Regions from separate parts of the Streptomyces sp. NBC_00388 genome, predicted to be linked through region 1. Evidence: riboswitches for the same ligand, from Rfam matches in the RefSeq annotation. Region 1 holds a riboswitch; the other holds the start of a gene.
What was found. A riboswitch is a leader RNA that binds a small molecule or an ion and turns the genes downstream of it on or off. The one in region 1 is predicted to bind S-adenosylmethionine.

Region 2: it holds a riboswitch for S-adenosylmethionine, as region 1 does, so the genes downstream of both, OG917_RS09145 (aminotransferase class V-fold PLP-dependent enzyme) here and thrC (threonine synthase) in region 1, are expected to answer to the same signal.

Annotation. Positions count from the first base shown of each region.
Region 1 covers NZ_CP107948.1:3,435,493-3,443,103, reverse strand. The annotation lists gene OG917_RS15520 (APC family permease) at 1-270, opposite strand, end outside; gene OG917_RS15515 (glucosyl-3-phosphoglycerate synthase) at 603-1,547, opposite strand; SAM riboswitch class I at 1,704-1,831, shown strand; gene thrC (threonine synthase) at 1,847-3,136, shown strand; gene OG917_RS15505 (MoaD/ThiS family protein) at 3,253-3,528, shown strand; gene OG917_RS15500 (cold-shock protein) at 3,946-4,149, shown strand; gene groL (chaperonin GroEL) at 4,550-6,175, shown strand; gene OG917_RS15490 (hypothetical protein) at 6,501-7,379, opposite strand.
Region 2 covers NZ_CP107948.1:1,996,945-2,004,555, forward strand. The annotation lists gene OG917_RS09140 (Lrp/AsnC ligand binding domain-containing protein) at 1-252, shown strand, start outside; gene OG917_RS09145 (aminotransferase class V-fold PLP-dependent enzyme) at 336-1,712, opposite strand; SAM riboswitch class IV at 1,856-1,973, opposite strand; gene trpD (anthranilate phosphoribosyltransferase) at 2,090-3,154, opposite strand; gene qcrB (cytochrome bc1 complex cytochrome b subunit) at 3,283-4,908, opposite strand; gene qcrA (cytochrome bc1 complex Rieske iron-sulfur subunit) at 4,905-5,957, opposite strand; gene qcrC (cytochrome bc1 complex diheme cytochrome c subunit) at 5,954-6,763, opposite strand; gene ctaE (aa3-type cytochrome oxidase subunit III) at 6,824-7,444, opposite strand.

The sequences.
Region 1 (7,611 bases):
CAGCTCGGAGTAGGTGAACGCGACGCCGATGCAGAGCAGCCCCGCGATGGCGATGGTGAGGGCCGTCCCGGTGCCCAGGGTGGCGAACGAGTCCGGCACGATCACGAACAGTGAGGACGCCGGGGTCAGACAGGACAGTGTGAGGAGCGTTCCTCCCACCACACCGATGGACCGGGTCAGGGTGGGAGCCTCGCCTGCCCTCGCGGCGAGGGTGTCGGCATCCGGTTTGCCCGGGGGTGGGGCAACGGTCGTGTCGGGCGTATGGGTCATCCGTTGTCCCATCGGTGCTGACGGCATGAGGCTGGCGGCATGAGGGGGAAGGCACCTTCTGCTGAAGAGTGCCGCACATGCGGGGCGTACCCGTAGGACGTCCGCGCCGCTCCGGTGACCGAATACAACTCCCGACGGGGTGTCCCGTCAAGGGTTCGTTAAAGCGTCAGCGCAACGAAATCCGTTGACCCTTTCGGACATGGAAGTGCTCTTCTACGCTTCGATCGCGGAGTTCACACGGATTTCGCGGCCCGATGGCTGGTTCGGATTCTCGTGTCCAGCATGGCCAAAACCTTTCCATGGACACCGGTGGGACAGGGAATGCCGAGGGGTCAGGCCGCCCGGTGCTCCGCGTACTCCCCGACGGACCGCATCGGGGGCCGTTCCTCGGTGTCCACCGTGTACGTCCGCGGTACGAACCCCTCCGCCCCCCGCTCGAACTGCGTGAGCGACGGCCGCACCAGCTGCCCCCGCGACAGCCGCAGCTGCGCGGTGCGGTAGATCGCCGCCGCCATCCGCCCCAGCGCGAGCCCGTCCTGGTGGCGGTGTTTGCGCGATCCGACATCGACCTGGGCCAGCGCGTCGAGGCCCACCGTGTGGAGCGCGTCGACCAGCAGGCCCAGCTCCACTCCGTAACCGACCGGGAAGGGCAGCTGTTCGAGCAGGGAGCGCCGCACCGCGTACTCGCCGCCCAGGGGCTGGACGAACCCGGCCAGCTGCGGCCAGTGCAGATTGAGCAGCGGCCGGGCCACCAGCTCGGTCACCCGCCCGCCCTGGCCCGCCGCCTCACCGAGCGGCCGGTCGTACATGGCCTTCACGAACTGCACATCGGGCTCGGTCAGCAGCGGCCCGACGATCCCCGAGACGAAGTCCGCCGAGAACTCCCGCAGGTCCGCGTCCACGAAGCAGACGATGTCGCCGCCGGTCACCAGCAGCGAGCGCCACAGCACCTCGCCCTTGCCCGGCACGGCCGGGATCCGCGGCAGGATGTCGTCCCGGTGCACCACCCGCGCCCCGGCCGCCGCTGCGGCCTCGGCGGTACGGTCGGTGGAGCCGGAGTCGATGACCACCAGCTCGTCGACGAGCGGCACCGGCAGGGTGTCCATCAGCTCCCGGCGGATGGTCGCGACGATCGCCCCGACCGTCGCCTCCTCATTGAGCGCGGGCAGGACGACACTCACCTTGGCGCCGCGTTTGGCGGCGGTCAGCCGGTCCAGCGGACGATCGGCTGCCGACCAGGAACGCCTGGTCAGCCAGCGGTCCACCTCTTCCAGCACGGCGCGTCTCCTTGACTGTGAGCCATCTCGCGGTTCGGACGACTATCTCAACCGTCCCAGCCTTCGGTTACAGTCTTGAACAACGCAAATGACCACTGCATGCCGGGGGTCGGACGCGCGGACAAAAACGCCGGGCCCGGAGGCCCGCGTCATAAGCGCTCATCCAGAGGGACTGAGGGAACGGCCCGTAGAAGTCCCGGCAACCCTCCCGCCGACCGCGAGGTCATGGTGGGGAAGGTGCCAATTCCGTCTTGCGGCGAAGTACGCCGCGAGGAAGATGAGGAGAGGACCTCGCCACCATGGCTGTGCAGACCGCCACCACCACCGAGACCGTCGATCTCGGCCCCGCCGCCGCCCTCTCGTGCCGCGAGTGCGGAGAGCGTTTCCCGCTCGGTCCGCTCTTTGCCTGCGCGTCCTGTTTCGGGCCGCTCGAAGTGGCATACGACCTGCCGAGCGGCTCCCCCGACGAGCTCAAGAAGCGCATCGAGGCCGGCCCGGACAACATCTGGCGCTACGCCCCGCTGCTGCCCGTCCCCGCCGACGTGGCCGACCACCCCAATCTGAACCCGGGCTTCACCAAGCTCGTCAAGGCCGACAACCTCGCCCGTGAGCTGGGCATCACCGGCGGCCTGCACGTCAAGGACGACTCCGGCAATCCGACGCACTCCTTCAAGGACCGTGTCGTCGCCATCGCCGTCGAGGCGGCCCGTGCCTTCGGCTTCACCACGCTCTCCTGCTCCTCCACGGGCAACCTGGCCGGTGCCGTCGGCGCCGCCGCCGCCCGCGCCGGCTTCCGCTCCTGCGTCTTCATCCCGCACGACCTGGAACAGGGCAAGGTCGTGATGGCCGCGGTCTACGGCGGCGAGCTGGTCGGCATCGAAGGCAACTACGACGACGTCAACCGCTTCTGCTCCGAGCTCATCGGCGACCCGATCGGGGAGGGCTGGGGCTTCGTCAACGTCAACCTCCGCCCGTACTACGGCGAGGGTTCCAAGACCCTGGCGTACGAGATCTGCGAGCAGCTCGGCTGGCAGCTGCCCGACCAGATCGTCATCCCGATCGCCTCGGGCTCCCAGCTCACGAAGATCGACAAGGGGCTCCAGGAGCTGATCAGGCTCGGCCTGGTCGAGGACAAGCCGTACAAGATCTTCGGTGCGCAGGCCGAGGGCTGCTCGCCGGTGTCCACCGCGTTCAAGGCCGGGCACGACGTCGTACGGCCGCAGAAGCCGGACACGATCGCCAAGTCGCTGGCCATCGGCAACCCGGCGGACGGCCCGTACGTGCTGGACATCGCCCGGCGTACCGGCGGCGCGGTCGAGGACGTCAACGACGCGCAGATCGTCGACGCGATCAAGCTGCTGGCCCGCACCGAGGGCATCTTCGCGGAGACCGCGGGCGGCGTGACCGTCGGCGTGACGAAGAAGCTCATCGAGGCCGGTCTGCTCGACCCCTCCCTCACCACCGTCGTGCTGAACACGGGCGACGGCCTCAAGACCCTGGACGCGGTCGCCCCGACGTCCGGCCCGACCGCGACGATCCGTCCGACCCTGGACGCGTTCCGCGAGGCCGGACTGGCCGCGGGCGCCTGACGGAGCCCCGTCCCGCTGTACGGCCCGCCCGGCCCGTCCGCCGGGCGGGCCGGGCACCCGTCATCCCCGTAACCGTCCGCCCCCGTCCCGCCCCGGACTCCTGGAAGGCAATCCGCATGAGCGTCAAGGTCCGCATCCCCACCATCCTCCGCACCTACACCGGCGGCCAGGCCGAGGTCGCCGCCGACGGCGGCACCCTCTCCGAGGTCATCGCCGATCTGGAGAAGAACCACACGGGCATCGCCGCCCGCGTCCTGGACGACCAGGGCAAGCTGCGCCGCTTCGTGAACGTGTACGTGAACGACGACGACGTGCGCTTCGAGCAGGGCCTGGAGACCGCCACGCCCGACGGCGCCGGTGTCTCCATCATCCCGGCCGTCGCCGGCGGCTGAGCGAGCCCGGCGGGGCCGCTGCGCCCGCGCCCGGCATCCGAGCCACCTGCTGTACCCCTTGCCCCCTCCGCGCACGAAGCGGAGGGGGCAATTCAACATGATTGAACACGGTAGAGTTGGGGCAGCCCCCTTGATCGCCTGTGCCCCGAGCATATGAGGCCGCGACAATGTGTGGGCAATGTGTCCGGCCCCTTTGCGGCGTAAGTGCCCTTTGCCCGGCCCGACTTGCCCAAGGATCCCTGGAAAACCGCCCAATCGTGTCTTCGATGACGCTCAGATTTCTCGTCCGATTGACCTGTTGCAGAGGGCAGTTGGGCAGATACATTCAGCCGCGGTCGACGCGTTCCGGCGCAAGGTCTGACCCGGATCCCGCGAAGTGCGGGCTCTGTGCAAGGGCCAGTAATAGGGGAGTTAGGCATGGCTCAGGGCACCGTCAAGTGGTTCAACGCGGAGAAGGGGTACGGCTTCATCGCGGTCGACGGTGGTGCGGATGTTTTCGTCCACTACAGCGCGATCCAGATGGACGGTTACCGCACCCTTGAAGAAGGTCAGCGAGTCGAGTTCGAGATCTCGCAGGGCCAGAAGGGTCCACAGGCGGACATGGTCAAACTCGCCGTCTGATACAGGGCGCGTTTCGGCCGCCGACGCACTCACGCCGAGAGGCCCGTACCCCGCAGTGGGGTACGGGCCCCTCGTGCGTTCCGGCGCCTGTCGTGCCCGCACCGCCGCCGGTACGGCCCTTCTCCGGAGGGGCTTGTACCCACCCGCGGCCCGGCCGCCGCCCCCTGGCGCCTTCTCCGAAGGCGCTTGCACTCAAGGGGGTCGAGTGCTAATCATTGGCGTTAGCACTCTCCCAGTGAGAGTGACAGAAAGACCGGGTTGGCGAGGCCCGCGGGCCGGGTGGGGAAAGGAACCACCGGGCAAGCAGGCCGTCCGTCGCGGGCGCTGCCAGGTCTGACGCTTTCCACCCACCCCCAGACTTCGTCCGGGGGGACCCCCAGTCCTGGGAGGACCACTTCACATGGCCAAGATCATCGCGTTCGACGAGGAGGCACGGCGCGGTCTCGAGCGCGGGATGAACCAGCTCGCCGACGCCGTCAAGGTCACCCTCGGCCCCAAGGGCCGCAACGTCGTCCTTGAGAAGAAGTGGGGCGCCCCCACGATCACCAACGATGGTGTCTCCATCGCCAAGGAGATCGAGCTCGAGGACCCGTACGAGAAGATCGGCGCCGAGCTCGTCAAGGAGGTCGCGAAGAAGACGGACGACGTCGCCGGTGACGGTACGACCACCGCGACCGTCCTCGCGCAGGCGCTGGTTCGTGAGGGCCTCCGTAACGTCGCCGCGGGTGCCAACCCGATGGCGCTGAAGCGTGGCATCGAGAAGGCCGTCGAGGCCGTCTCCGCCGCTCTCCTCGAGCAGGCCAAGGACGTGGAGACCAAGGAGCAGATCGCTTCGACCGCCTCCATCTCCGCCGCTGACACCCAGATCGGCGAGCTCATCGCCGAGGCGATGGACAAGGTCGGCAAGGAAGGCGTCATCACCGTCGAGGAGTCGCAGACCTTCGGTCTTGAGCTTGAGCTCACCGAGGGCATGCGCTTCGACAAGGGCTACATCTCGGCGTACTTCGCCACCGACATGGAGCGCATGGAGTCGTCGCTCGACGACCCGTACATCCTCATCGTCAACTCCAAGATCGGCAACGTGAAGGACCTCCTTCCGCTGCTGGAGAAGGTCATGCAGTCCGGCAAGGCGCTGCTGATCATCGCGGAGGACGTCGAGGGCGAGGCGCTGTCGACGCTGGTCGTCAACAAGATCCGCGGCACCTTCAAGTCCGTCGCCGTCAAGGCCCCGGGCTTCGGCGACCGCCGCAAGGCCATGCTCGGCGACATCGCCATCCTCACCGGTGGCACGGTCATCTCCGAGGAGGTCGGCCTCAAGCTGGAGAGCGCCGGTCTCGACCTGCTCGGCCGCGCCCGCAAGGTCGTCATCACCAAGGACGAGACCACGATCGTCGACGGTGCCGGTGACAGCGACCAGGTCCAGGGTCGCGTCAACCAGATCCGTGCCGAGATCGAGAACTCCGACTCGGACTACGACCGCGAGAAGCTCCAGGAGCGCCTCGCGAAGCTGGCCGGCGGCGTGGCCGTCATCAAGGCCGGTGCCGCGACCGAGGTCGAGCTCAAGGAGCGCAAGCACCGCATCGAGGACGCCGTTCGCAACGCGAAGGCGGCCGTCGAGGAGGGCATCGTCGCCGGTGGTGGCGTGGCCCTGCTCCAGGCTTCCGCGGTGTTCGAGAAGCTTGAGCTCGAAGGTGACGAGGCGACCGGTGCCAACGCCGTGAAGCTCGCGCTTGAGGCCCCGCTGAAGCAGATCGCCGTCAACGGTGGTCTCGAAGGCGGAGTCATCGTCGAGAAGGTCCGCAACCTGCCCATCGGTCACGGCCTGAACGCCGCGACCGGCGAGTACGTGGACATGATCGCCGAGGGCATCATCGACCCGGCGAAGGTCACGCGCTCCGCGCTGCAGAACGCCGCGTCGATCGCCGCGCTGTTCCTCACCACCGAGGCCGTCATCGCCGACAAGCCGGAGAAGGCCGCTGCCGGCGGCGCTCCGGGCGGCATGCCTGGCGGTGACATGGACTTCTGATCCTCAGCGAGGATCGGCTGCTCCAGCAGTAGTACGGCACGCAGTACGGACCGAGGGCGGTACCCCTTCTCGCAAGGGGTACCGCCCTCGGGCGTTCCCCGGTTGCCTCCTTCGCCGTCCGGTCGACGAGGAGATGGCCCGGCACGGGCTCGGCCTCAGGCTTTCCGCTGACCCATGCCAACGCCACCGTCCCGGGTGCATGGCGGGCGAGCTCCTCGAAGTCCTCGCCGGACACCCGGGCGTGGTCAGCGGTACCGGGGGTCATGGATGGCGGCGCCTCCTCCCCGCCGTCGTGGCCTCTTCCGGGCGGGGACGAGCTGAACGGTCATGCGCGGGTCCTCTCCGGGGGCCGGGCCGCCGCAGCGCGTGCTTCGGCGGCGCGGGCCCGGACGTGGGCAGGGGGCAGCGCGGCCGGACGGGGCGCGGCAACTCCCCGGCACTCCGCGCATGCGCCACCGGGCAGCGCCTCCGGCCGCCCCGGCGCCCCGCACTTGCCGCACTCCAGGACACGCAGTGCCGGGCGCGGGGCGGGCGGCACCTGGGGTGCGCGCTCGGGTGGGAGCTTGTCGGTGAGGCGCCTGCGCACGAGCGAGGACGCGCGGTGTACGGGGGTGGGCAGGCCGGCGGTCAGGGCGTACAGCATCTCGGGCTCGGTGGCGCCACGGTCGAACCAGACGGCGGCCAGCGGCTCCAGCGCGGCACAGTCCGCCGCCGACAGGCTCAGCGAGGGTGCGGTGCGGCCGAGGGCTGCGAGCAGGATGAAGGCCCGCGACCGGGACGGCCGTCGTGCCGGTGGTGCGTCCTCCGGTACACCTCCGGTGGTGAACGCCGCCCACCAGCTGTCCTCGCGGGCGGTACGGGAGAACCACGTACGCGTCACCCACCGGGCGCTGTCCGCCCCGATCAGGTGCTCGCTGCCCCGGCGCAGATGCCCGGCGCGCTGGAGGGCGTTGAGCGCGGTCCGCAGGGCGCACTGCCCGTAGGGGAGGACCTTGGCCAGCGTCTTCACCGAGATGTCGGAGCCGTCCGGCAGCCGGTCGATGTACGCGGCGATGGCCGCTTCGCGGAGCGGCAGGTGTGCGAAATCCGTTGCCGTGTGCGGGCGTTGGCCGCTCGCGGAGCGCTTCCCGTACCCAGGACCGGCCATCGGGTGAGGGGGCACGTGCAGCGGGCGGTAGGCAGCATTAAGGTGGCTGTCAGCCATGGATCGCTCGTTTCGATCTCGTTGGTCAGGCCCCGGAGTTGGTGTTGGCGCACCTGCCGGGGCCGTTCACGTTCTGTGGATGTTTTCTGTCGTGCCGCGCACGGAGCGCGTCTGCGAGCACGCTAGAGCGTGGCAACTGCCCGTGGCAAGTCGGTCACGAAAGGTCAACGGGCCGCGCGGGGTGGGTGGCTGGGTGGGCTGTCAGGCCCTCCACCCCCTCACTGCAAAGAGC
Region 2 (7,611 bases), 1.4 Mb from region 1:
AGCGTGGACCGGATCCCCGAGATCGCCGAATCGCTCGCCGCCCTGGAGAACATCAGCGAGGTGTACTCCGTCACCGGTACGTACGACCTGATCGCGCTGGTCCGGGTGGCCCGCCACGACGACCTGGCGGACATCATCCCCGGCCGCATCAGCAAGATCCCCGGGGTGGAGGCCACGGACACCCATGTGGCGTTCCGTACCTACTCCCAGCACGACCTGGAAGCGGCCTTCGCCATCGGCCTGGACGCGTAGACGGCCGCCCGGCCGCGCACGGGGCCCGGGGGCCCCGCCGCGCCGGACGGCCGTGGACGGCGGCCCCGCGGTGAGCGGTGCGGTCAGACAGCCGGCACGCAGCGGCCGTCCTCGGTGCGGTAGTTCCAGCGGGCGCCGTCCTGCACCAGTTCCTTCACCGCGCCCACGAAACGGTCCACGTGCTCGTCGGGTGTACCGGCGCCGAAGCTCACCCGGACGGCATTGAGCGAACGCTCGCCCGGCTCGCCCTCCGGAGCCCCGCACTCACCCTGGTCCTGCGGGTCGCTGCCGAGCAGGGTCCGTACGAGCGGGTGGGCGCAGAAGAGACCGTCGCGCACCCCGATGCCGTACTCGGCGGAGAGCGCAGCGGCGAAGTGCGAGCTGTTCCAGCCCTCCACCACGAACGAGATCACGCCGACCCGCGGGGCGCGGTCACCGAAGAGCGAGAGGACCTTGACCTCCGCCACCTCGGCGAGCCCGTCGAGGACCTTGGTGACCAGGGTCTGCTCGCGCTCGACCAGGGAGTCGAAGCCCGCATCGGTGAGCGCCCGGCAGGCGGAGGCGATGGAGTGGACGCCGATGACGTTCGGCGATCCGGCCTCGTGGCGGGCGGCGGTGGTGTGCCACTCGACGTCCACGCCGCCATCGGCGCGCCGTGCCACCGTGCGGGAGGCGCCGCCGCCCGCGAGGTACGGCTCGGCGTCGCGCAGCCAGTCGGAGCGGCCGGCGAGCACCCCGGAGCCGAACGGGGCGTACAGCTTGTGACCGGAGAAGGCGACCCAGTCGACGTCCAGCTCCGCGATGTCCACCGGGTGGTGCGGGGCGAGCTGCGCCGCGTCCAGCACGATGCGCGCGCCGTGGGCGTGGGCGGCGGCTGCCAGCTCCCTGACCGGCCACAGCTCCCCGGTGACGTTCGAGGCGCCGGTGACGCAGACCAGGGCGGGCGCCTGCTTCGACGCGCGGGCCGCCAGGGCGCGCTCCAGCGTCTCGACGGCCTCCTGCGGGGTGTGCGGGGCGTTCAGGTAGGTCACCGCGGAGTCGCGCCAGGGCAGCAGCGAGGCGTGGTGCTCGGTCTCGAAGACGAAGACCTCGCAGCCGGCCGGGATCACGGCGGCCAGCAGATTGAGCGAGTCCGTGGTCGAGCGGGTGAAGACCACCTGATCGCCGGCGCGGCAGCCGAGGAACTCCGCGACGGTCGTCCGGCTGTTCTCGAAGAGGTCCGTGGAGAGCTGCGAGAGGTACCCGGCGCCCCGGTGCACGCTGCCGTAGTAGGGGGCGTAGGCCGCCACGTCGTCCCAGACCCGCTGGAGGGCCGGTGCGCTGGCCGCGTAGTCGAGGGCCGCGTAGGTGACCTCGCCGCCGGTCACGAGCGGGACGAGGACGTCCCGCCCCAGCACGGGGAGGTTACCGGAGGAATCCTGACAAACCGACTGGTTGACGGCAGCGCTGGGGACAGACATGACGAACTCCCGGAAAAGGGCAGGCGAATGCACTGCGTATGCACACAGCAGTGCGGAGAAAGGTGCGGAGAAGGGGGCTAGTGCCCTATCGCATTCGCTGAACCACGGAAGAACTCCCTCGACGACCAGGATCCCTGTCGAGGGATCCGCGCTTGCCGAGGACTTCACTGCCCACGGCCTGGTCTTCACCCAGGGCACCCCGCCACGGACGGAGGGTTGCCGGACAGCGGGCTGGGGCCGTAGTCGCTGTCACTCATGACCTGAAGAGAATCCTGCCATACGTATCCGGACGCGCCAAGACGCAGTCCACAGCATGAGACCGGTCACCGGCCCGGAAGCTGCGGGACTGCGTCCCGGTGTGTGCGCGTACGGGGAGGTCAGGCGTTGCTGGCCGCGACCCAGCGCTCCAGCGCCCGGCCCGCCGCTCCGGAGTCGATGGACTCGGCCGCCCGGGCGATGCCCGCGGCGATCCGCTCGTCGAGAGTGCCGGGGCCCGGGTCCAGCGCGACCAGCGCCGCCGCCGAGTTGAGCAGGACGGCGTCCCGTACGGGACCGGCCTCACCCGCCAGCAGCCTGCGGGCCACATCCGCGTTGTACGAGGCGTCGCCGCCGCGCAGCGCCTCCACAGGGACCAGCCCGATGCCCACGTCACGCGGGTCGAAGGGCTCCTCGCGCACTCCGCCGTCCGCCACCGTCCAGACCCTGGACGTGGCCGTGGTGGTCAGCTCGTCGAGCCCGTCGTCACCGCGGAACACCAGGGCCGACGAGCCGCGTTCGGCCAGCACACCCGCGATGATGGGCGCCACCCGCGCGTCGGAGACACCGGTCGCCTGCGCGCGGACCTTCGCCGGGTTGGTGAGCGGGCCCAGGAAATTGAAGGTGGTGCGGATACCCAGCTCCCTGCGGGCCGCTGCCACGTACCGCAGGGCGGGGTGGAACTTCACCGCGAAGCAGTACGTGATGCCCGCCTCGGCCGCGACCTCGACGACCCGCTCCGGGGTCAGCTGCAGATTGACGCCCAGCTTCTCCAGGACGTCGGAGGCGCCGCTCTGGGACGACGCGGCGCGGTTGCCGTGCTTGACGACCCTGGCGCCGGTGCCCGCCACGACGATCGAGGACATGGTCGAGATGTTCACGGTGTTGGCACCGTCGCCGCCGGTGCCGACGATGTCGACGCTCGGCCCCGGTACGTCGATCAGCCTGGCGTGCGCGTACATCGCCCGCACCAGACCGCTGATCTCGGCGACCGTCTCGCCCTTGGCGCGCAGGGCGACGGCGAACCCGGCGATCTGCGCATCGGACGCCTCACCACTCATGATGCGGTCCATCGCCCAGGCGGTGGCGTCCGCGCTCTGGTCGACACCGCGGAGCAGGGAGTCGAGTACGCCCGGCCAGGAATGGGCCGCCACGCTGTCGCCGCCGACCGGGGTCACAACGCTCATGGTCCACTCCTGGGGTCCACCGTCGAATAGGGGTGCGGCCAGCTTATCCAGGTCCGGGGAGCGCGAAGAGCCCCGTCCAGCGAATGGACGGGGCTCCTGCTGTGGCGACTTTTCAGTCGGTCAGGTGATCAGTGGTGACCGTGGCCGCTGGTGATCTCCTTGTACTCGTCGGCAGAGGGCTTCTCGATCTGGCTGTGCTCGCCGTAGTAGCCCTTGCTCAGCTTGGCTCGCACCTTGGTCAGACGCGACACCTTGCGCGCGACACCGTTCTCGTCGACCTCGGGGCCGATCTCGAGCGGCTTGTACTGCTCGTGCGCGGTGAGGGTGTGCAGCTGTTCGGCGTTGAGCGGCTCGTGGACCTCGATGAACTCACCGTGCGGGAGGCGCTTGATGATGCCGGACTCACGTCCGTGCAGCACCTTCTCCCGGTCGCGGCGCTGCAGGCCGAGGCACCAGCGCTTGGTGATGATGAACGCGATGACCGGTCCGACGAACATCCCGATCCGGACGAACCAGGTGATCGCGTTGATCGACAGGTCGAAGTGCGTGGCCCAGAGGTCGTTGCCGCCGCCGACGAGCAGGATCAGGTAGAGCGTGATCCAGGCGACGCCGAGCCCCGTACGCGTCGGAGCGTTGCGCGGGCGGTCCAGGATGTGGTGCTCACGCTTGTCCCCGGTGATCCAGGACTCGATGAACGGGTAGACACCGATACCGACGAGGACCAGCGGGAAGACCACGATCGGGATGAACACGCCCAGGACGAGCGTGTGACCCCAGGCGTTGATCTCCCAGCCCGGCATGATGCGGACGAGGCCCTCGGAGAAGCCCATGTACCAGTCGGGCTGGGCGCCGGTCGACACCTGGTCCGGGCGGTAGGGGCCGATCTCCCAGATCGGGTTGATCGAGGCGATCGCCGCCATGGCCGCGATGACACCGAAGACCAGGAAGAAGAAGCCTCCGGCCTTGGCCATGTAGACCGGCAGCAGGGGCATGCCGACGACGTTCTTGTTGGACTTGCCGGGACCCGCGAACTGCGTGTGCTTGTGGTAGAAGACCAGGATCAGGTGGCCGACCAGCAGGCCGAGCATGATGCCCGGCAGCAGCAGTACGTGGACCGAGTAGAACCGGGAGACGAAGTCCCCGCCGGGGAACTCGCCGCCGTACAGGAACATCGACAGGTACGAGCCGACGATCGGGATGGAGAGCATGACGCCCTCCATGAACCGCACACCCGTACCGGACAGCAGGTCGTCCGGGAGGGAGTAGCCGGTGAAGCCGGTGAACATCCCGAGCACCAGAAGCAGGAAGCCGAAGAGCCAGTTGATCTCGCGCGGCTTGCGGAAGGCGCCCGTGAAGAACACGCGCATCATGTGCACCAGCATGCCGGCCAGGAAGACCAGCGCCGCCCAGTGGTGGATCTGCCGGATCAGCAGGCCGCCGCGGACCTCCAGGCTGATGTTCACCGTCGAGGCGTACGCCTCGGACATGTGGATGCCCTGGAGCGGCACGTACGGGCCGTTGTAGACGACCTCGTTCATGCTCGGGTGGAAGAACAGCGTCAGATAGACACCCGTGAGGATGATGATGATGAAGCTGTAGAGGCAGATCTCACCGAGCATGAAGGACCAGTGGTCCGGGAAGATCTTGCGCATGTTGGTCTTGGCCAGGCCGTAGATGCCCAGCCGGCCATCGGCCCAGTCGGCCACCCGCTCGCCGGCGGGCGCCTTGCGCTGTGTATCCGTCACGGTGCTCATCCGCGCTCCCAGAAGGCAGGACCGACGGGCTCTGCGAAGTCGCCGAGCGCTTCGAGATTACCCTCGCCGTTCACACCGATCCGCAGCTGCGGAAGCGGGTGGCCGGCCGGGCCGAAGATGACGCGGGCGCCGTCGGACAGGTCGAAGGTGGACTGGTGGCACGGGCAGAGCACGTGGTGCGTCTGCTGCTCGTACAGGCTGATCGGGCAGCCGACGTGGGTGCAGATCTTCGAGAAAGCGACGATGCCGTCGTGGGCCCACTCGCGTTCCTTCTTGTCCTTGATGTTGTCCGGCTGGATGCGGACGATCATCAGGGCGGCCTTCGCGATCTGCGTCTGGAAGTCCTCGTCGGACTCCTCCAGGCCCTGCGGCATCGCGAACGTCAGCGAACCTACGGCCACGTCCTCGGGACGCAGCGGCTGGTTGGTGTTCATGTTGATGAGCACCTTGCCGCGCGCCCACAGGGTCTTGCGGAGCTTCTTCTCCGGCAGCGGGCCCAGGTCGCGCAGCAGCATCACACCGGCGAGCGGCACCATGGCCATGGCGCCGAACAGGGTGGTGCGGATGAGCTTGCGCCGGCCGAAGCCGGACTCGGCGGCACCTGCCGCGAAGTCGGCCATGACCTGCGCCTTGACCTCGGCCGGGGCCTCGATCGGGTGACGGTCGGCCGGCATCTCGACGTCCGACATCAGCGTGCGGGCCCAGTGGACCGCGCCGGCGCCGATCGTGAAGAGCGCCACGCCCAGGGTCAGACCCAGAGAGAAGTTGAGCGCGCTCACGTGCCCGAACGGGAAGATGAAGACGAGCTTGTCGACCGGGAAGATCACGTAGGACGCGATGAACCCGATCGTCGCCAGCATCGAGAGCGTGAACAGGAAGGCGACCACGCGCTCGGAACGCTTGGCGGCCCGCTCGTCGATGTCCTGGATGCGCGGCTTGTGGGCCGGCAGACCCGGGTCCGCGAACGGGTCGTCCACGGTGTCCACCGCGCCGTGCGCGGTGCCCTGCTCACTCGGCAGGTTCTCTTCGGAATTCTCTTGGCTACTCATGACTTCTTGGCCTTAGCGGTGTGGGCCGCGACCCAGATGGCAACTGCGATCAGCGCACCGAGTCCGAAGATCCAGCCGAAGAGACCTTCGCTGACCGGACCGAGGCCGCCCAGCTTCAGGCCGCCCTCACTGGCGGAGTTGTCGCCGTTGACGGTCTTGATGTACGCGATGATGTTCTGCTTCTGCTTCTCCGGCATCGTCGTGTCGGGGAAGTTCGGCATGGACTGCGGGCCGGTCTGCATGGCCTCGTAGATGTGCTTGGGGTCCACGCCTTCGAGGCTCGGGGCGTACTTGCCGTGCGTCAGGGCACCGCCCTCGCCCGTGAAGTTGTGGCACTGGGCACAGTTGGTGCGGAACAGGTCGCCACCGGCTGCGATGTCGGCACCCTGGTCGCTGTACTGCTTCGAGGTCGGCGCGATGGGTCCGGCGCCGAGGGAGGCCACGTACGCGGCGAGCTGGTCGATCTCGCCCTGCGAGTAGATGACCTTCTTCTTCGGCACCTGGGCGCCGGGCTGCTGGGCAGGCATACGGCCGGTGCCGACCTGGAAGTCCACGGCGGCAGAGCCGACGCCGACCAGGCTGGGACCGTCGGATGTGCCCTGGCCGCCCATTCCGTGGCAGCTTGCGCAGCCCACGGAGAACAGCTTCTTGCCCTCACTGATGGCGAGGGACTGGGAGGTGTCGTCGGCCTGCGCCTTGCCCGCGGGAGCGAACGCGGCGTACAGCCCCCCGGTGGCCGCCAGCGCGAGGAGTAGGACGACGACCGCCGCCAACGGGTGGCGTCGTCGTGCGGAGAGCTTTTTCACGGATTACCCCGGTGTCAGGATCTTCTGCGTCGGTCTGGATGAGTGGGGCGTCGGGCCCGATTACTTGATCAGGTAGATCGTCGCGAAGAGGCCGATCCACACGACATCGACGAAGTGCCAGTAATAGGACACGACGATGGCTGCGGTCGCCTGCTGGTGCGTGAATCTCTTGGCCGCGTATGTCCTGCCGAGAACGAACAGGAAGGCGATCAGGCCGCCTGTCACATGCAAGCCGTGGAAGCCTGTGGTCAGGTAGAACACCGAGCCGTACGGGTCGGAGGAGAGCGAGAGGCCGTCCTCCTTCACCAGGCTGGTGTACTCGAAGATCTGGCCTCCGATGAAGATCGCACCCATCACGAACGTGATCGAGAACCACGAGCGCAACTTCTTCACATCGCCGCGCTCGGCGGCAAAGACGCCGAGCTGGCATGTGAGGGAGGAGAGCACAAGGATCGTGGTGTTCGTCGCCGAGAAAGGAACGTTCAGCGAGGACGCCATATCCTTCCAGTGCTCGGGACCCGTCACCGATCGCAGGGTGAAGTACATCGCGAAGAGGGCCGCGAAGAACATCAGCTCGGAACTCAACCAGATGATGGTTCCGACGCTGGTGAGGTTCGGCCGATTGACCGACGGGTGCGCGTGCCCGGTTTCTACTGTCGTTGCTGTCGCCACGACCGACATTATGTCGGTCGCTTATCCCGCCCTCACCCTGGGGGGTGCCGTTCGGTGTGTCAGGCGCTCGTGTCCAGCCCGAACAGCCCATCGCGAGGCAGGCCGTAACGGTGTTGACGGGGTGTCGGACGGAGTAGCATCCGCGCCAAGGTCCAACCCCAACGGGCCCCGCGGGC